3 regions of the Paenarthrobacter sp. NPDC091669 genome follow, and region 3 is predicted to be linked to each of the others. Evidence: predicted binding sites of a transcription regulator. Region 3 holds the regulator's gene; each other region holds the start of a gene.

Region 1 (6,577 bases), on a different contig from region 3:
CACCGGCCGGCAAACGCTTCGAAATCTGGGAAACCGACGAACCCTCCGAACGCGGCATCGAAGGCATGGAACGCATGCGTCTGGTCCGCGACGACATCAAAACCCGCGTCCAAGCCCTCTACAGCGAACTCACTTACAGCGGACTCACTCCAAACTAGCCCGTCAGGACTACCTCCCGGCGCATGAAGAAAGGCGCAAAGCCAGGAGATTCCCGACGCTTCCTACTTGTGAACCAGGTAGATGGCGCCTGTGGTGACGTCCTCTTCCAAGGCTTCCAGCGTGCGTCCGCGGGTTTCCGGAACCTGCGTGTAGATGAAGATGAGGGCCAGGATGCCTACGCCACCAAAGAGGAAGAACGTTCCGGTGATCCCGACGCCCGCCACGAGGGTTGGGAAGAACAGTCCCAGTAGTGCGTTGGCGATCCAGAGGCAGAAGACGGAGAGGCCGATGGCGAAGCCGCGGACATGCAGCGGGAAGATCTCGGACAGCATCACCCAGACGGCGATGTTGAGGAAGGTTTGCATGGAGCCGACAAACGCGACCACCAGGAACAGGATGACGAACGGGCGGGCGGCGTTCCCGACAGGCAAGACGATGGACGCGATGCCGATGAGGAAATGGCACACGGTGGTCAGGGTAAAGCCGAGAAGCAGCGTGGTGCGGCGGTTGACGCGCTGCATGAGCGTCAGGGCAATAATTCCACCCACCACGGCAATGACGCCGGGTGCGATGTTTGCGATGAGGGCCCCATTGGAGTCGAATCCCGCCTCAACAAGGACCGACTGGCCGTAGTACATGATGGAGTTGATGCCGGTCAGCTGCTGGGCCACACCTAAGCCGATGCCCACCAGGATAATGCGCAGGATCCATCTGTCCTTGAGCGCTCCCCATGAGGTGGCCTTCGAGGCCCTTTCCTCATCAGCCAAGTGCTTCACGTCGGCCATTTCGGCCTCGGCCCGGTCTTCGGAGCGAATCGTCTTGAGTACGACAAGCGCTTCCTGCGTGCGGCCCTTGGAGATGAGCCAACGCGGCGACTCGGGCATCTTCAGCATTCCGAAGAACAGGGCAATGGCGGGCAGGGCCGCAACTGCGAGCATGATCCGCCATACTCCCCCGAACTCTCCCCAGACATTGCCGATGATGGCGTTGACAACGAAGGCCGCAAGCTGGCCGATGACGATCATGAGCTCATTGCGCCCGGCCAAGGAGCCACGGATTTCGTAAGGTGCAAGCTCGGCAAGGAAGACCGGAACCACTGTGGACGCGCCGCCAACCGCCAGGCCCAGGATGACGCGGCCTACCACCATAACCTCGAAGCTTGGCGCGAAAACGCAGGCAACCGTTCCAGCAAAGAACAGGACTGCCAGCAGGATAATGGTCTTGCGGCGGCCCCAACCATCAGACAATCGACCCCCACCCATGGCTCCGGCGGCAGCTCCGAACAACAGTGAGCTGGTAACGATTCCCTCGGTCAGGGGCGTGAGGGCGAGGTCCACCGTCATGGGCCGCAGTGCACCATTGATGACACCGGTGTCGTACCCGAACAGGAGGCCGCCAAACGTCGCCACGAGGGCAACGAGGCCCAGGCGCTTTCTGTGCGGGCCGTTGGTCAGCGGTGGAAGCGAAACGCCGTTGGCGCCTCCCCGCTGCGTTTGCATAGCAGACATCAGGACTCCTTCGTCAGTGTGGTGCGGGTCATATCCACCCCCTTCAGCTCAAGACTAACGCGCGAAAGATTTAAATGTAAGGTCAAACTGACAAATGACCTGGATTTGATTTTTGACCCCATGGGAGGATGGGGACCATGGCTCTTGACCACCGGCCCCGCCCCGCCACCCAAAGTGATGTCGCCCGCGAGGTAGGCGTGTCCCGAACCCTTGTGTCCTTCGCCTTCCGCGGCGCACCGGGGGTCAGCGATGAAACCAAGCAAGCCATCTTCGACGCCGCAAAGCGCCTCGGCTACCGGCCCAACGCAGTAGCTGCCGACCTCGCACGAAAGCACCGGTCCGCCGTCGGCCTCTATCTGATGGACATACGCAACGAGGTGTACGCAGACATCCTTAGCGGCGTTCGCACGGCACTGCACCAGGACCGCAACCGGCTCATCCTGAGTGTCTCGCGGTCCGTTGACGGCGAGGACCAAGGGGCCCTGGAGTCTCTAATGGAGGCCCGGGTGGGCATCATCATCGCCGCCACCCTCCTGGATTCTGACGAACGCGCCCAAGAGTTGGCCAAGCTCGTGCCGCTGGTCAGCGTAACGCGCCGCATCGAGGGAGTGGACAGCGTCCACTCAGACGACGCTGCCGGCGCCCGGGCCGCCACTGAGCACCTCATCCGACTGGGCCACACGAGGATCGCGCACCTGGCCGGCCCCGCTTATGACGGCCACACCGTCCGGCGCGAGAGCTACGCAAAAACAATGCGCGACGCCGGGCTGAAGCCACTGACGCTGGCAGCCGAGGACTTTACACAGGACTCGGGCGAGCGCGCTGCCGCCAGGCTGCTGGGCATGGCAGACCGGCCTACGGCGATCTTCACCCACAATGACCAGCTCGCCCTGGGCGCCCGCGAGGCCGCCTACGCCGGAGGACTCTCGGTCCCCGCGGACCTGTCACTGGTGGGCTATGACAATTCAAGGACGTCCAGGCTGCACGGCATCGACCTGACCTCGATTGACCTTCACGCCGTCGAGCTGGGCCGAAGGGCCGGAGTCGCGGCACTTAACCGGCTGATGGACCCCGAAGCGCCCATCGCGGATGAACGCCTTCTGCCTGAACTCGTTGTCCGCAACTCCACCGCTCCACCCCGCGAAGGGTCCTGGCACCCATCACCCTGAACGGCGCCCACCTCGTGGGCCATCCTCGAAAGAGCGCTCCAGGGCAGAGCTGAGAACCGAAGGCGCCAGCCGGTCCAACAGGTCCACCGGCCTGCCCCCGCGCAGCGCCGCGCATCCGGTGACCATCCACGCAGCAAAGTAGTTATGTGGAATGCCCAGGGCCATGGCCCGGACAAACAACCCCATCACCACGGGGTGCAGGGACAGGTCTTCCCGGAACTGGAAGCCCGGACAGTACGTGCCTTCTGCGGAAAACACCCGCACCAGTTGTTGCATCACAGGGTCCGGATCCTCATGGATCTGCGCGAGCCGGCTCCGGACCTTCTCCAGGCTTGGCAGGCCGAACTCAGCGCCCATCCGCTCCCAAAGCCCGCTGGGAATGGGCCCTTGCTGATGGGCCGGACTCAGATGTGGTGCAGGCACGTGGTGGCAACTCCCCAGATAGTGAGTTCGGACAGTGCCGGGACGCGGATGTCCGGATACTTGGGATTGTCTGCTTGGAGGATCACTCCCGAAGGCGTCAGGCGGAGCCTCTTGATGGTCAGTTCACCATCGAGGACAGCCACGACGACGGACCCATCCTTAGGCTCGAGCGCACGGTTGACGATCAGCTCATCACCATCACTGATCCCGGCCCCTTCCATGGACTGCCCCGTCACCCTGACCACAAAAGTGCTGGTGACGTCCTTGATGAGGTGCTCGTTGAGATCGATCCGGCCATCAAAATAGTCCTGCGCCGGCGACGGATACCCGGCCGCCACCGGGAGAGGTGCCAGCAAAACTGACATCAGGGAAAAGCCCGCATCTATCACGCGGGGGCCGACTATCACGCCCACAACACACCTTTATTCGAATATATGTTCGATACTCGAGTGTACAGCGGATGACGGACATTGTGGTCACTCCACGAAGTCTGCTGAGGCGCAGGCCGGCGGAATGGAGGTATCCGCCGTTCACGCGCCTTGGCGAAGACAGGTACTTTAGGGAAGGTCAAGCGAAAGGCTGCTTGGCAGGAACTCAACAAACCACCGTCTTCGGCTGCAGGGTTCACTACCGCGGTATTGTCCTCAGCCGCCCTGCGCATCGCACATTGGAGAGCCATGACCGCCCGGAGCAAGGACGTCGCTGATGCGCTCAGCGCCGATGTCACACGCATCATCAAGGAACGCTACCCGGATGAACTGGCACGCGCGCAAGCCGTCCACGCACGCTCCGGGAAATTGGTTCTCGCGTTGATGTTCTCCACGGTCGCGCTGTGGTTCCTCGGTCCGGCCCTGTTCGTGAACGGCCTCATCAGCCCGCTGGTCGCCATCCTGGTGCCTGGGCTGCTGACCCTCGGTTTCCTCACGACCGTGATCGTCGCCATCGTCCGCAACAGGGCTGCGGCGCGACCCATCGTCGAATATGCGAAGCAGTGGGGTCAGAACGTCACGAGCGTGACGAAGCAGGGCATTACCGTCTCCGTGCCGAAGGGCGCCATCACGGTACCCGCGGAGTTCCGTGAGACGCGCAGGGTCACCCGCCAGCCCTGATGCTGCGACGGCGCCAGGTCCGGATCAGCGCTGCACCCGATACCGCACGTGGGTGACGAGTCCGGTCCCGCGCGCTTCGATCGGTTCAAGCGTCACGTCCCCCACGCCGTCGAGCAGCCGTTCGCCACCACCCAGGATCACGGGCGAGATATGAAGCCGCAATTCGTCCATGAGGCCGGCGGACAGATACTGACGGGCGGTTTGTGCTCCCCCGGCAATGGCCACATCCCTGTCCCCGGCGGCTTCCCGGGCCTGGGCCAGGGCCGATTCGATGCCGTCAGTGACGAAATGAAAAGTGGTGCCACCTTCCATCGCCAGCGGCTCGCGCTGGTGATGGGTCAGGACAAAAACAGGTGCATGATACGGCGGTTCCTCACCCCACCAGCCGCGCCATCCCTGATCCCATGGACCCGGTCCAGGCCCGGCGAACATGTTCCGGCCCATAATGTAGGCACCAGCTTCGAGGATGCCCGCGATCTCAGCGGCGCTGGCCTCCCTCTGCTCGAACTGCCAGCGGTGCAGGCTCTCGCCGCGCTCCCCCAGCGGTTCGTCCAGGGACTGGTTGGGTCCGGCAACATATCCGTCAAGGGAAACAGTCAGATCACAGGTGACTCGGCTCATGCGCCCATCCTGCCACTGCACGCCCGGTCCACCCGCATCGTTTAGCGCACCTTAAACCCAAATACTCCACCTCATTTACAGATCCCCTGCCCGGTGGGAACATAAGCCCCATAGTCCGCGGAGGCATCGCCCGGCCACACCCGGCGCCGTCAGCTGCAGCTATGTAGTCAGCTCTCCTCTGAGAGGAACGGCCATGGGTCGTCTGGGGACCGGGAACAGCGGGGATGCGGGGTCTGAGCCCGCTTCTGATCCGCCACGCCACAGTGGCAGTGGCAGTGGCATCGAGAAAGTCGACGCAGTGGTGGTGGGCTCCGGCTTTGGAGGTTCCGTTGCGGCGCTTCGACTGGCCGAAGCCGGACAGTCCGTGGTGCTCATGGAACGCGGCAAACCGTACCCGCCGGGCAGCTTCGCGCGCTCGCCGTCGGAGATGGGCCGGAACTTCTGGGATCCGGACCGCGGCTTGTACGGGCTCTTTGATGCCTGGACGTTCCGCGGCACGGAGGGACTGGTGTCCAGCGGGTTGGGCGGCGGCTCACTCATCTATGCCAATGTCCTTCTGCGCAAGGACGAAAAGTGGTTCGTCAACGAGTCCCCCATCCCCGGCGGTGGTTACGAGAACTGGCCGTTCACCCGGGCTGACCTTGATCCTTACTACGATGCCGCCGAAGCCATGCTGCAGCCTGTCCCGTACCCCTACAAGGACACCGCGAAGACCCTGGCCATGGAGACGACCGCGGCGAATCTGGGACTGTCCATCACCAGGCCTCCCATTGCGGTCACGTTCTCGGCAGCGCCTGGCACGGAGCCGCGGACCAATCACGCCTTGCCGCTGCCCGGCTACGGCAGCATCCATGGTCCCGCCACTGTGCGGACCACCTGCACGCTCAGCGGTGAATGCGACATCGGGTGCAATGCCGGCGCCAAGAACACGCTGGACCACAATTACCTCTCAGCAGCCGCCTTCAAGGGTGCCGATGTCAGAACGTTCCACGATGTCCGCGGTATCCGGCCCTTGGACTCTGGAACGCAGGGCGGGGGCTATGAAGTCCGGTATGTGGTGCATCATCCTGATCGCCAAGGCGAACTTCTCACAGAGCGCATCATCCATTGCCGCCGGCTCATCCTGGGTGCCGGCACGTTCGGCACCAACTTCCTCCTGCTCCGCAACCGTGCGTCCCTCCCTGCGCTCAGCGACGCCCTGGGCACCCGTTTCAGCGGCAACGGCGACCTTTTAACATTCATCATGGGCGCCAAGACTCCCTCGGCCAACGGCTCACGCCCGGGTGTCCGCACGTTGACCGGCAGCCGCGGCCCCGTGATCACCACAGCCATTAGGGTCCCGGATTCGAACGACGACGACGGCGATGGTCGCGGCTACTACGTGGAGGATGCCGGGTATCCGGCCTTCATGAACTGGCTCATGGAAACAGCCCAGCTGCGCACCACCATGAAGCGGACGGTCAAAGTGGCGGGGCAACTGCTCAAGGACAGGCTGTTCGACGCCGGCCGCTCCAACGTATCCGCCGACCTCGCCGCAGCATTGGGCGACGGCCGATTGTCCTCCAGTTCGGTGCCTCTGCTGGGGATG
Region 2 (6,577 bases), on a different contig from region 3:
AGTCGCCGTCGGTCATGCCGGGTTTTCCGTATTGATGTCCAGCGAACCGTCCTGCTGGAAATCCAGGAAGACGGTCTCGTCGCCACCCTGCAGGCGGATGTCCCAGGTGAGGCCGCCGTCGGGGTCGCGACGGGCGATGAGCGTCTTGCGGCGCTCAGGATCCAAGGAGCTCAACAACGGATCGTTGGCCAGCGCTTCCTCATTTTCCGGAAGGTACACGCGGGTGAAGAGGCGGTTCATGAGGCCGCGGGCGAACACGGCCACGGAGATGAACGCGGCCGCGCCCGGTGCCGTGGGGCCCGGGTTGACGGTGGTGAAGGTGTACACGCCGGAGTTGCCCACGGAGCCACGGCCCCACCCGGTGAAGGTGTAGCCGTCGCGGACCAGGGAGCCGGTGCGCTGGACGATGTTGCCGTCGGAATCCGGCTGCCAGATTTCCAGGATGGCGTCCGGAATGGCATCACCGGCGCCGTCGTACACGGTGCCCTGCAGCCGGATGCTGCCGGGGCTGCCCGGCGCCAGGAGTTCGTTGTCCTTATTAAAGGGGAGGGCGTAGCCGTAGAAAGGGCCTACGGTCTGGCCAGGTGTGGGTGCCAGCTTGCTCATGCGCTTACTCCTCGTCCCCGGCGTCGCCGTATGCTTCGTTTTCGGTCCAGGTGCGCTTGGAACCGGTCAGGATGATGTCCCACTTGTAGCCGAGGGCCCATTCGGGGCTGGTCAGCTCATGGTCGTACTGTGCCACCAGGCGGTCACGGGCATCCTGGTCCACGATGGACTGGTAGATGGGATCCAGCGGGAAGAGCTGGTCACCCGGGAAGTACATCTGGGTGACGATTCGCTGGGTGAACTCCGAGCCGAACATGGAGAAGTGGATGTGCGCCGGGCGCCAGGCGTTCAGGTGGTTTTTCCATGGGTACGCGCCGGGCTTGATGGTGGTGAAGCTGTAGGAGCCGTCGTCACCGGTAATGCAACGCCCGACGCCGGTGAAGTTCGGGTCCAGCGGTGCGGGGTGCTGGTCGCGCTTGTGGATGTAACGGCCTGATGCGTTGGCCTGCCAGATTTCCACGAGCTGGCCCGCCACCGGTCGGCCATCACCATCGAGGACGCGGCCGGCCACGATGATGCGTTCACCCTGCGGTTCGCCGTTGTGCTGGATGGTCAGGTCGGATTCCAGTGCGTGGACATCCTGGTGTCCGAACGCCGGCGAGAAGAGCTCGATGGTCTCCGGGTCCGCGTGGTGCAGGCTCTTGGTGGGGTGGCGCAGGATGCTGCTGCGGTACGGCGCGTAGTCCAGGCGCGGCATGGTCTCCGGCCCCTTGCCGTTCTTCAACGCCTCCGCGTAGCGGTCCCCGATGCCCTTGATCTCAGCACTGAGATCCGCTTGGGTTTCCACCTTCTTGGCGTGGTGTGCTTGGTGGGCGGCGTGTGGCTCAGCGGGCGGCACGAGTTCCTCGGATTCGAGCGCCTGTGCTGTCTGTTCTTGCGGCACGGCCGGCTCCTTTCGGTTGATGGGTTCTCTTGGTTTGCGGGGCGGCGGCGGGTTTACACCCGGTGGAGCGAGTCGTATTGGACGGCGTGGCGCACCGGGGCGTTGGGCGCCCCGTAGCCGTCGTAGTTGCCGCGGCGCTCCACCATTTCGAAGAACACACTGCCCACCGTGGCGGTGTAGAAGTGGAGGAATTCGCCGTTGGCGTCCCGGTCATACAGGAGGTTGAGCTCCTTGAGGGTGGCCAGGAAGCCGGGTTCAAGATCGAACCGGGCGTCCAGGTCCTCGTAATAGTTGGCCGGAATCTGCAGGAACTCGAGGCCCCTTTTCCGGGCCTCTCGGGCCGTCGCCACGAGGTCGTCCACGGCGAAGGCGATGTGCTCCTGGTACGTTTTGCGGGCTGTTTGGGCCTGTTGTGCGGGCGCCAGGTTCAGGACCAGCCTGATGGCACCGTTGCTGGTCTCCATGACTTGGGAACGGACCAGGCCGCTGGGGCTGGGGACTTCGGCGAACGGCTGCGGTTCCAAAGCCAACGCGCTGGTGTAGAAGAGGACGGCTTCGTCAAAGTGTTGCCACGGCTGGGCCAGGTTGACGTGGTCAATCACTGCGTTCTGTGCGCTGGAAGCGTGCTCTTGGCCTTCCCCGAACTCGTGCGTCCACGCCGCGGTCCCGTCCGGACTGCCCTGGCAAAGGAAAATCTCGGTGGAGTCCGGTGCGGAGATGCCTTGGAAGACTTCCTCATCAGCCTGGACCTTACGGGCCACCACGGGCGCCTTGAGTTGCTGGGCGCGAGCGGAGGCAATCACTGGAGAGTCGACGTCGAACCCCAAAGCGGCGATGGCCGGTTCAGCGTGCGAGGCCGCCTGTTCGTTGATGATCACGCGGGCCTGGCCCATGGTCCAGAGCTGGACGTTCTTGGTGCGGTGCCGCCCCTCGAACCCGAACCCGAGCTGGCCCAGGAGCTTCTCCAACTGAGCGGTGTCGTCGGCCTTGACCTCGGCGAAGTTGAAGCCGGCGGGTTCGTTCACTTTGGGGAGCGTGGCCAGTTCCATGGGATAACGACGGCGGGACGCGGCTGCGCCTTCTGTTCCCTCTGCCGCTGAGGTGCCGGCCAGCCACTGGGCGCTCTGCTCCTCCAGCCAGATCAAGGAGCGCATGGCGTCAACGGCGGTGCGCTCGGTGTCGGACTGGCGGAAGACGTCATTGAAGACTTCCAAGGAGACCGGGCCCGTGTAGCCCGCACGGACCACGTGGCCCATGAACTTGGCGAGCTCAAACTGGCCTTCACCGGGGAACACCCGGTAGTGGCGGCTCCAGGAGAGGACGTCCATGGAGAGCTTGGGGGCATCGGCAACCTGGACGAAGAAGATCTTCTCCGCGTTGATGTCCTCGATGGGCGCCGTGTCCCAGTCGCGGGAGAGGATGTGGAAGGAGTCCAGGCAGGTGCCCAGGTTGGGGTGGTCCACCATTTCGACCAAGCGGTAGGCGTGCTCGTAGTCGTTGACGTACTTGCCCCAGGCCAGGGCTTCGTAAGCAACTTTAACGCCGTGGGCCCCAGCAAGTTCGGCGAGTTCAGCCAGTTGCGCGACCCTGAGACCATCGTCGTCGATGGTAGCCGTCGCAACGTTCGAGCAGACCAGGATGGTGTCCATGCCCAGGCGTTCCATCAGGTTGAACTTGGCCTCGGCGCGCTTGAGGTTGGCCTTCAGCAAGTCCGGAGTGACGCCGTCGAAATCGCGGAACGGCTGGTACAAATCCAAGCCCAACCCGAGGTCCGCCGCCATTTTCCGGACTTCCTCCGGGCTGTGCGGAGAGGTCACGAGGTCCTGCTCGAAGATCTCGATGCCGTCGAAGCCCGCAATGGCGCAGGCCTGCATCTTCTCCTTCAGCGTGCCGGACAGGCAGACCGTGGCGATTCCGGTGCGCATCAGTGGGCCGCCTTCGCGAGCTCGGGGGCCGCGGCATCTTCCACGGCAATCAGCTCCAGGAAGTGTGCCCGCATCCGTTCGCGGTTGGCTTCGCGTCCCGTGATGAGCTGGAAGGCGTCGGCCGCCTGGCCGACTGCCATCCGGCCGCCGTCGAGGACGTCACAACCCTTGGCGCGGGCCTCACGGACCAGTTGCGTCTCGATGGGGCGGTACACGATGTCCGCCACCCAGTGGCGCGGTTCCAGCAAGTCGATGTCCAGGGGAAGGCCCGGGTGGGCGGCCATGCCGATGGGGGTGCAGTGCACCAGGCCGTCGGCCAGGGGCATGATCTGGCTCAGCTCGTTGGTGCTCCGCGGAGTGACGGTGGCTTCGGGGAAGAGCCCACCGAGTTCTGCGGCACGTTCCGCAGCGCGGGCCGGGTCCATGTCCACGAGGTCCAGCGTGCCCACGCCGGCCGTGAGGAGCGCGTAGGCCACGGCCGAGCCGGCGCCGCCTGCGCCCAACTGGACCACGCGGTCCAGCGTTGCCCCGGGGAGTCCGTCGGCGAGCGCCGAGCCGAAGCCGGAGAAGTCTGTGTTGTGGCCGATCAGCCGACCGTCCTGGAGGAGGACTGTATTGACGGCACCCAGGCGACGAGCGTCGTCGGAAATTTCATCAAGGTGTTCGAGCACCAACTGCTTGCACGGGTGGGTGATGTTCAGGCCGTTGAATCCCATGCGCTGGGCGGCGGTCAGGAGATCCCCGACGGCGGTGGCCGGCAACGTGAGTTCCAGCAGGTCGATGGGGCGGTACAGCAAGCGAAGGCCCTGCACATCGGCTTCGCGTTCGTGCATGGGCGGCGTGAGGGAGGGCATGACGCCTTCGCCTATGAGGCCCACCAGAACGGACTCGGCTCGGTTGCTCATCCTAAAGCTCCTTTGACTTCAGCACCGCGGTCTTGTGGCGCCTTTTCGGGGCGTCGCCTGACCGGGTGTTCTTTAGATTACTACAAGTGTTCATATTCCGCACGCTTGTTCTTATCGCGAACAAGAAGCATGCGGGTCGCTCGTTGCGGGGCCCGCTTTGCGGGGTATCCCGCGTGCTTGGGGCGCAAAGCGGGCCTCGCAATGAAGGGGTCAGCGCTGGGGCAGGCGGGCCGCGAGTTCAGCCGCAGCCTCCTGCAGAGTGGGGACGTGGGCGATCAGCTCCTCCATGGTCATGCGGAACACTGGCGCGGCGACGGCGAGCGAGGCGAAAGCGTGGCCCTGGGAGTTGAGGACCGGTACAGCGACCGCCCGCATGCCAACCTCATTTTCCTCATCCATCACCGCATAGCCCTGCCGGCGGACCTGCTCGATTTCTTCCCGGAACGCATCGCGGTCGGTGATGGAGCGTTCTGTGAGGGGATCCAGGGGAAGCTCCTCCAGCAGTCGCTTCCGCTCGATCTCTTCTTCGAAAGCCACAATGGCCTTGCCCACCGACGTCGTATGGAGCGCCCCCAGATGGCCGGGGTCGCTGGTGACGCGGAAGGTCTTGGGGCCATCCACCTTATTGACCGTCAGGTGGTGGTTGCCATCGCGGACGGAGAGGATGGTGGCCTCATGCGTGCGATCGGTAACGCGCTGCAAGACGGGCAGTGCAGTGGCCGCGAACCCGTGATGGTTCGATACCCGCTGACCGAGCTGGAAGACGCGCAAGCCCAGATGGTACCGGCGCCCGTCGGGCTCGTAATCCACAAAGCCATCGCGGGTCAGCGAGCCCAGCAAGCGGTAGGTGGTGCTGAACGGCAGTCCGGCACTCCTCGCAAGATCCGCCGCACTGGCCCCGCGCGGCTCGTCGCCCAGTAGTACCAACAAGCTCAGTGCCTTGCCGACCATGTCGGTCTTTGTGTCCTCTTTCACACTCATAGCTCGATGCTCTCACATAGTGAGAGCTATTTCTAGATAGTGGTGACATCTCTTGACAAGTGACCCCACTCACAGCCACTATTGCTGTATTGCACAAGTAGCTCTCACAATGTGGTTACTTGTCTGGGATTGACCGGCCGCACCTCGCTTGGGTCTCCCCACAAAAGCCAGTCCGCGACATCGTCGTCACAGAAGGAACCACCCATGAGCCAAACAATGCCGTCAGCGACGCCAGGCACTGAAACCGCCGCCGGAACCCCTAAGAAAGCCGCGCTTGCCAGCTTCCTGGGCAGCGCGGTTGAGTACTACGACTTCTTCATCTTCGGCTCGGCCGCGGCCCTGATCTTCCCGCACGTGTTCTTCCCGTCCGCCGATGCCAACGCGGCCATCATGTCCTTCGCGACCTTCGGCTTCGCATATATTGCCCGCCCCGTGGGCGCCGTGATCCTGGGCCACTTCGGTGACAGGATAGGCCGGCAGAAGGTGCTCATGTTCACCTTGGTCCTGATGGGTGCAGCCACCTTCGTGATCGGCTGTCTCCCCGACTTCAAGACCATCGGCTGGTGGGCTCCGGTCCTGCTGGTTCTGGCCCGTCTTTGCCAGGGTCTCTCGGCTGCCGGCGAGCAGGCCGGAGCCTCGTCCATGACGCTGGAGCACGCTCCGGACAACCGCCGCTCGTTCTTCACCTCGTGGACCCTCACCGGCACCCAGGGCGGCCAGATCCTGGCAGCGCTGGTCTTCATTCCTGTGGTGGCCCTGCCTGACGAGATCAAATACGGCATTGGCTGGCGCATCCCGTTCTGGCTCAGCGCCGTGGTGGTTCTGGTGGCGTTCTTCATCCGCCGCACCCTGCACGAGCCGCCCGCCTTCGCTGAAGCCAAGAAGAACAACGAGATCTCCAAGCTCCCCGTAGCCGACCTTCTCAGGCTGCACTGGCGCGATGTCCTCCGCGTGGTCTGCTGTGCCTTCATTGCCGCAGTGAGCACGGTCTTTGGAACATTGGCCATCAAATACGCCCAGGATGTTGCCGGCGTGAGCAGCACCATCACGCTCTGGCTGGTAGTAGTAGCCAATGTGGTGGCCCTCGGAACCCAGCCGCTGTTCGGTATGCTCGCGGACAAGATCGGCCGGAAGCCCGTCTTCATCTACGGCGCTTTCGCCAGCGCCATCATGACCCCCGTGTTCCTGCTGACCCTGGAATCCGGCGTGGTGCCGCTGATGTTCCTGGTGTCCGTGGTGTTCTTCTCGTTCGGGTACGCCGCTGCCAACGCGGTATG
Region 3 (6,577 bases):
TGCCCTGACAGCCGACCGTACGTTGCCCGAACCATAGTCGAGCACCGTGACGGTGGGCTTGCCTTCCGGGGACTCAGGCTTGACCGAAGCGATGGTGTCGGCCACTGCCCCGTCCTTCAGGACCTGACCACTCACAATGCCCCCTTGGTGGAGGGGATGCCCTCGACCCTGGGATCGGATTCCACTGCGGCACGGAGTGCCCGGGCAAAGGCTTTGAATTGGGCTTCCACGATGTGGTGGGGATCGCGGCCGGCGAGAACGTTCATGTGCAGGCAAATCCCGGCGTGCAGGGTGATGGCCTCAAAAACGTGGCGGGTCAATGAACCAGTGAAGTGACCACCAATCAAGTGGTACTCCTGGCCGGCCGGCTCTCCGCCGTGAACCAAGTACGGGCGGCCGGAAACATCCACCACGGCGTGGGCAAGGGCCTCATCCAGAGGAACAGTGGCTTCGCCGAAGCGGCGGATGCCTGCCTTATCACCCAAAGCAGTGCGCAGCACCTCGCCAAAAGTGATGGCAACATCTTCAACGGTGTGGTGTGCATCGATGTGGGTATCGCCGGTGGCTTTCACAGTCATGTCAATCAACGAGTGCTTGCACAGCGCCGTCAGCATGTGGTCGTAGAACGGAACCGAGGTGCTGATGTCCGAGACACCCGATCCGTCCAGGTTGATCTCCACCAGGACGGAGGATTCGCTGGTGGTGCGCTCCATGCGCGCGGTGCGGGCAGCGGACGGCGTGGCGCCGGTTTCGCTCATTGGGACGTCCTTATACACGAAGAGGGGGTTGGGTCTATGGACAAGTTTAGGCGGGCTGTGACGCCCGGCCGTCCAGCAGCGCTTCCAGCGCCTCAAGGAAGGCCGTGGTTTCCGGCTCGGTTCCGGCAGTGACCCTGAGGTGGCCGGGAATCCCGACATCGCGGATCAGCACGCCGGCGTCAAGCAGGCCCTGCCAGATCGCGTGAGGATCCTTGAGTCCGCCGAAGAAGACATAGTTGGAGTCCGACTCCGCAGGTTTCAGGCCCATGCGCAGGAGCTCGGTCACAATACGGTCGCGCTGAACCTTGATGTCCTCGACATCTGCCATGAGGGCTTCGCGGTGGTTGAGCGCAGCCAGGGCGGTTGCCTGGGTAACAGCCGACAGGTGGTACGGAAGGCGGACCAGCCGAATGGCATCCGTGACCTCGGGAGCTGCAGCCATATAACCCAGCCGGGCACCGGCAAGGGCAAAGGCCTTGCTCATGGTGCGGGAAACGATCAGACGCTCGCGTCCCGGCAGCAAGGTCAGGGCGCTCGGGGTATTGTCGTGGGCGAACTCGTGGTAGGCCTCGTCAACGATCACTATTGCCTGGCTGGCTTCGCCTGCATAATAAACAGCTTCAACGACATCCAGTCCCAGACCTGTTCCCGTGGGATTGTTGGGCGAACACAGGAACACGATGTTGGCCCCGGTTTCGCGAACCTGCGCTGCAGCGGAGGCAGCGTCCAGGCCGTAGTCCTCAGCCCTGACTCCGCGGACATATTCGGTATCCGTGCCACTGGCCAGCAAGGGGTACATGGAGTACGTGGGCGGGAAGCCCAAGGCTTTCCGGCCGGGTCCGCCAAATGCCTGGAGGATCTGCTGCAGAACCTCATTGGAGCCATTGGCCGCCCAGATGTTGTCCGGAGAAAGATTGTGACCCAGATACGCTGCCAGCGACTGGCGAAGTTCCGTGAACTCCCGGTCCGGGTAGCGGTTAAGTCCTGTGGCTGCAGCAGCAACAGCTTCCGTGATGGCCGCTTGTACATCCGCGGGGACGCCATGGGTGTTTTCGTTGACGTTGAGCAAAATGGGGACATCAAGCTGCGGAGCGCCATAGGGGCTCAGTCCACGCAGGTTGGTCCGGAGGGGTAGTCGGTTAAGTCGCTCAAGCTGGTCACTCACCACCACAGTTTAAGGGGCTGCCGGGACTGCCGACTAACTGTGACGCCGGGCGGCCGGCTCACGCGGGGACGCAACGTACTAATTTGCGGGCACGAACAGCTGCTGACCGGGCTGGATGCGGCCGCCACGGAGGTCGTTGAGCTGGATGATCTCCGCAATCACATCGCGGGGATCCCGCTCGGGAGCAGCGGCTCCTGCAATACCCCACAGTGACTGTCCCGGCTGAACCGTAACAGTGACGGCAACGGGCGGCTGGAGTTGCGCCTGGGAATCCGAGGCCTTGGCCGGTGAGGTGATAAATCCAGCCAGGCTCAGCAGCGCAGCCACCAGCAGCATTGCCGGGATGCCGAAGAAGACCATCCGCCCCCGACGGGTCAGGCGCAGACGCGCGGGCGCCTGGGTGGTGCGGAAATCAGCGAACGTAGTGATTGCGGACATGAGCTGAGCCCTTCTGAGCTATTGCCGTGCACCGGATCCCGGTACATGGCTGCCAATTCTTTGCGTTCCCCCGCCCGGCTCCGTCAGTTCGAACACTTCGTTCGAACATCCATCGTCAGCGTCAGGTTTATAGAACACATATTCGAACCTTGCTATGACATTTTTAGCACTTATCAACGAACGGTGTCGAGACTCGCTAGAACAAATGTTTGATAAACGCTTGTGGCTGCCCTACGTTTGAGTGAAGAAACAGCACTGTTTCAGTGGAACAGGAGGGTCTGACATTTTTTGCAGACCCGACGACCCCGGGCACACTCCGGGCGGAATGGAAAGGCATTGGCGAACATGGCAGCGAAAGCCACCGGCGGCGGGGCACCCCTGCGGAGCCAGCAGCCTCAAAAGAGTCCCAAAAGCCTGACTGTCCGTCAGAAGAAGATCCTGGAAACCATCCAGCGGTCAGTTAATGACAACGGGTATCCGCCCAGCATGCGTGAAATTGGTGACACCGTGGGCCTGGCAAGCCTGTCGAGCGTCACGCACCAGCTCTCCCAGCTGGAAAAGCTTGGATATCTCCGCCGCGATCCCAAACGACCCCGGGCCATGGAAGTCCTCATGCCTTTGACCCTCGATGGCGGCCCCATTCCGGGAGTGGAAGCACCCACCACGCTCCGCAGCACGGGCGGCTTTGCCGTGACCGAGCTTGCCAGCGCCAGCGATACTGCCATGGTCCCGCTGGTTGGTCGGATCGCTGCCGGCGGCCCCATCCTTGCTGACCAGACAGTGGAGGACGTGCTTGCCCTTCCCCGGCAACTTGTAGGGCACGGCGAGCTTTTCATGCTGAAGGTGGCCGGCGACTCGATGATCGATGCCGCGATCTGCGACGGCGACTGGGTAGTTGTCCGCAGGCAGAACGACGCCATTAACGGAGACATCGTTGCCGCCCTGCTGGACGACGAGGCAACCGTCAAGACCTTCCGCCAGCGCGACGGGCACACCTGGCTTCTTCCGCAGAACACCCAGTACGAACCCATCCTCGGCGACCAAGCCACCATCATGGGCAAGGTCGTGTCGGTCCTGCGTTCCCTCTAGGAGGCTTTGGACGGCCCCAGGCGCTCCAGCACGCCCCGCACCACGGTTCTGTCCGTCGTCGCCCAGAACGGCGGCAGGGCTGCCCTGAGGAAGCCCCCGTAGCGCTCTGTTGAGAGCCTGGAGTCAAGGACCGCCACAACACCTTTGTCTCCTGTGGAACGGATGAGCCGGCCTGCCCCCTGGGCCAGGCGAATGGCAGCGTGCGTTGCCGACACTGCCATGAATCCGTTCCCACCCGACTGTGCCACAGCACGCGAGCGGGCGGTCATCAACGGGTCATCCGGACGTGGGAACGGGATCCGGTCTATGACCACCAGGCGGCACGAACCCCCGGGAACATCCACACCCTGCCACAGCGACATCGTGCCGAAGAGGCAGGTATCGGGCTCATCAGCGAATTGCTTCACCAGTGCTGCCATGGTGGATTCACCTTGACAGAGAATACTGACGTCGAGCCGGAGCCTCATGGCATCCGCGGCTTCCTCTGCCGCCCGCCGCGACGAGAAGAGACACAGCGCTCCCCCACCGGAAGCGCGGATGAGGTCTTCCAACTCATCCAGTGCTTCGGGCGAGGTTCCACGGCCAGGCTTGGGCAAGTGCTTGGCCACGTAGAGCACGCCCTGTTTGGGGTAATCGAAGGGCGAGCCGACATCGATCCCGGTCCAGCTTGGTGCTCCATCGCCCATCAGCCCAAGTCCACCTGCGGCCGGTTCAAAAGCCGAGCCAATGGCCAGCGTGGCGGAAGTCAGCACCACTGTATGACCGGCAAAGAGGCCTTCACGAAGGCGTCCCGCTACGCTCAGGGGTGCAATGTTGATCAGGGCCGGAGCGGTCTCGTCGGGTTGCGAGTATCCCTGCTGGGGATCGAACGTGCTGTTGCGGGAAAACCACACCACTTCACGGTTCTCCTTGGCCGCGAGCATCCGTTCGCACAGCTCCAGAATGAGCATGAGCCGTGAGCGCGCCAGTTGCCTGCCGCCGTCGACCGCGTTTGAAGAGTCCGTCTTCGAATCCGAGAGTGCTGCGCGTGTGGCTTCCCGCAGTTGGTCCAGGCAATCGAGCTGTTCGTCATTGAGCCCGCTGGGCAGCAGACCGTTGGGCACGCCCGCTAGGGCCATATCCAAGCGATCGGCCGCAGCATTGAGGGCATCCACCGTAATGGCGGTGTGCTTGCGGGCGCTCGACGCGGCCGCGTGGACCATGGCCACGGACAACTGGCCTGACACAGCGCCCGTCACTCGGTCCTGCAACTCGTGGGCCTCATCGACTACCACGACGTCGTATTCGGGCAGCACAGCCAGCCCTTCGAAGGCGCTGACGGCCAGCATGGCGTGGTTGGTCACCACGACGTCGGCCTCGCCTGCGCGGGACCGCGCCAACTCGCTGAAGCACTCCTCGGCGAGGGGGCACTTCTGCGCGCCGAGGCACTCCATGGACGTCACGGAGACTTGCCGCCAAGCGCGGTCGGTGACGCCGGGCATAAGTTCGTCGCGGTCGCCGGTAGTGGTCTTTTCGGCCCATTCGCGAAGCCGGACCACTTCCTTCCCCAGCTGTGATTGCGGTCCCCCCATGGACGCCGCAAAGTGCGGGACACTGGTGTCCTCGCCCAGGGAAAACAGCTGACCCTCGGATGGTTCCTCACTGGGGAACCCGCCTTCGAGTTTTTGCCGGCAGACATAGTTGGCCCTGCCCTTGACGAGCGCCACGTTCACGGGGCGTTCAAGGGCCGGGTTGATGGTCTCCAACAGCCGGGGAAGGTCCCGGCCAACAATCTGTGTTTGGAGTGCCAAGGTGGCGGTGGACACCAAAGTCGGTTTGTCGCTGTCCATCGAATGCGCGATCAACGGAATCAGGTACGCCAAGGACTTACCTGTTCCCGTTCCCGCCTGGACCAGCAAGTGCTCCCCGGTTTCGATGGCCCTGGTGACATGCTTGGCCATCTCATGCTGGCCGGCACGGCTTTGACCGCCCATGCCGGCAACAGCCCGGTCCAACAACTCGAGGGTGGTCTTCTCCCCCAACGACTCGACGGCGTCCACCGCCACCTTCTCAACCATTGGTGACGAACGGCTCCAGTTCGGCTGCCAGTCCTTCGCGGACCATAACAACAACGCGGGTTCCGTTTTCCTCGTGCTCAAGGGTGAGGATTTCCGAGTCGGAGCTGTGCAGCTTGCTGATCATTTCGCCACGGTCGTAAGGAATGAGCAGCTCCAGGCGTACGCCTGGCCGGGGAATGGACTGGCTGATGTCTTCCAACAGCTCAGCAATGCCCTGGCCCGTACGCGTCGAGACCACCGCGTGGCGGGGTTCCTTCTGCTTGAGGCGTTCCACCACGAAGGGGTCCGCGACATCAACCTTGTTCAGGACGATGATCTCGGGCACCTTGCGGGCATCCACCTCGGTGAAGACAGCCCGGACAGCAGCGATCTGGCCTTCAGGATCAGGATGCGAGGCGTCCACCACGTGCAGGATCAGGTCTGCATCCGCCACCTCCTCCAACGTGGAGCGGAATGCCTCGATCAACTGGGTCGGCAAAGAACGGACAAACCCCACAGTGTCCGCCAACGTGTAGCCGATGCCATCCGGCGTCTGGGCTTTACGAACGGTGGGATCCAAGGTGGCGAACAGGGCGTTCTCCACCAGGACACCGGCGTCAGTGAGGCGGTTCAGGAGCGAGGACTTGCCGGCGTTCGTGTATCCGGCGATCGCGACGGAAGGAACGGCATTACGACGGCGGTTGGCGCGTTTGGTCTCGCGGGCCGGCTTCATCGCGGCGATTTCCCGACGAAGCTTGGCCATCCGTGTGCGGATGCGACGGCGATCCAGTTCGATCTTGGTTTCACCAGGACCACGCGAGCCCATGCCTGCACCTGCTCCACCCACCTGGCCACCGGCCTGGCGTGACATGGAGTCACCCCAACCACGAAGGCGCGGAAGCAGATACTCGAGCTGGGCAAGCTCAACCTGGGCTTTGCCTTCCCGGCTCTTGGCATGCTGGGCGAAGATGTCCAGGATCAGGGTGGTGCGGTCCACTACCTTGACCTTGACGATGTCCTCAAGGCCACGGCGTTGGGAAGGAGCCAGCTCGGTGTCCACCACTACGGTGTCCGCACCGGTGGCGGCAACG

Evidence for each region. The regulator LexA, encoded in region 3, represses DNA repair genes until DNA is damaged. The targets are predictions, from matches to a motif close to TCGAACANNTGTTCGA.
Region 1: ACIQLI_RS12475 (LexA family protein) is a predicted target of LexA. The motif match lies at 3,686-3,701, and genes of this name have one in related genera.
Region 2: ACIQLI_RS12980 (shikimate dehydrogenase) is a predicted target of LexA. The motif match lies at 4,417-4,432, and genes of this name have one in related genera.

Annotation. Positions count from the first base shown of each region.
Region 1 covers NZ_JBIVTK010000006.1:286,047-292,623, reverse strand. The annotation lists gene ACIQLI_RS12495 (low molecular weight phosphatase family protein) at 1-158, shown strand, start outside; gene ACIQLI_RS12490 (sugar porter family MFS transporter) at 222-1,667, opposite strand; gene ACIQLI_RS12485 (LacI family DNA-binding transcriptional regulator) at 1,805-2,836, shown strand; gene ACIQLI_RS12480 (hypothetical protein) at 2,828-3,259, opposite strand; gene ACIQLI_RS12475 (LexA family protein) at 3,241-3,672, opposite strand; gene ACIQLI_RS12470 (hypothetical protein) at 3,937-4,368, shown strand; gene ACIQLI_RS12465 (dihydrofolate reductase family protein) at 4,393-4,989, opposite strand; gene ACIQLI_RS12460 (GMC oxidoreductase) at 5,183-6,577, shown strand, end outside.
Region 2 covers NZ_JBIVTK010000007.1:64,369-70,945, forward strand. The annotation lists gene ACIQLI_RS12960 (lyase family protein) at 1-16, opposite strand, end outside; gene pcaG (protocatechuate 3,4-dioxygenase subunit alpha) at 13-606, opposite strand; gene pcaH (protocatechuate 3,4-dioxygenase subunit beta) at 611-1,489, opposite strand; gene ACIQLI_RS12975 (bifunctional sugar phosphate isomerase/epimerase/4-hydroxyphenylpyruvate dioxygenase family protein) at 1,543-3,414, opposite strand; gene ACIQLI_RS12980 (shikimate dehydrogenase) at 3,414-4,319, opposite strand; gene ACIQLI_RS12985 (IclR family transcriptional regulator) at 4,530-5,300, opposite strand; gene ACIQLI_RS12990 (MFS transporter) at 5,505-6,577, shown strand, end outside.
Region 3 covers NZ_JBIVTK010000015.1:45,377-51,953, forward strand. The annotation lists gene hisH (imidazole glycerol phosphate synthase subunit HisH) at 1-135, opposite strand, end outside; gene hisB (imidazoleglycerol-phosphate dehydratase HisB) at 132-758, opposite strand; gene ACIQLI_RS20490 (histidinol-phosphate transaminase) at 805-1,923, opposite strand; gene ACIQLI_RS20495 (LysM peptidoglycan-binding domain-containing protein) at 2,002-2,361, opposite strand; gene lexA (transcriptional repressor LexA) at 2,707-3,450, shown strand; gene ACIQLI_RS20505 (ATP-dependent DNA helicase) at 3,447-5,507, opposite strand; gene hflX (GTPase HflX) at 5,500-6,577, opposite strand, start outside.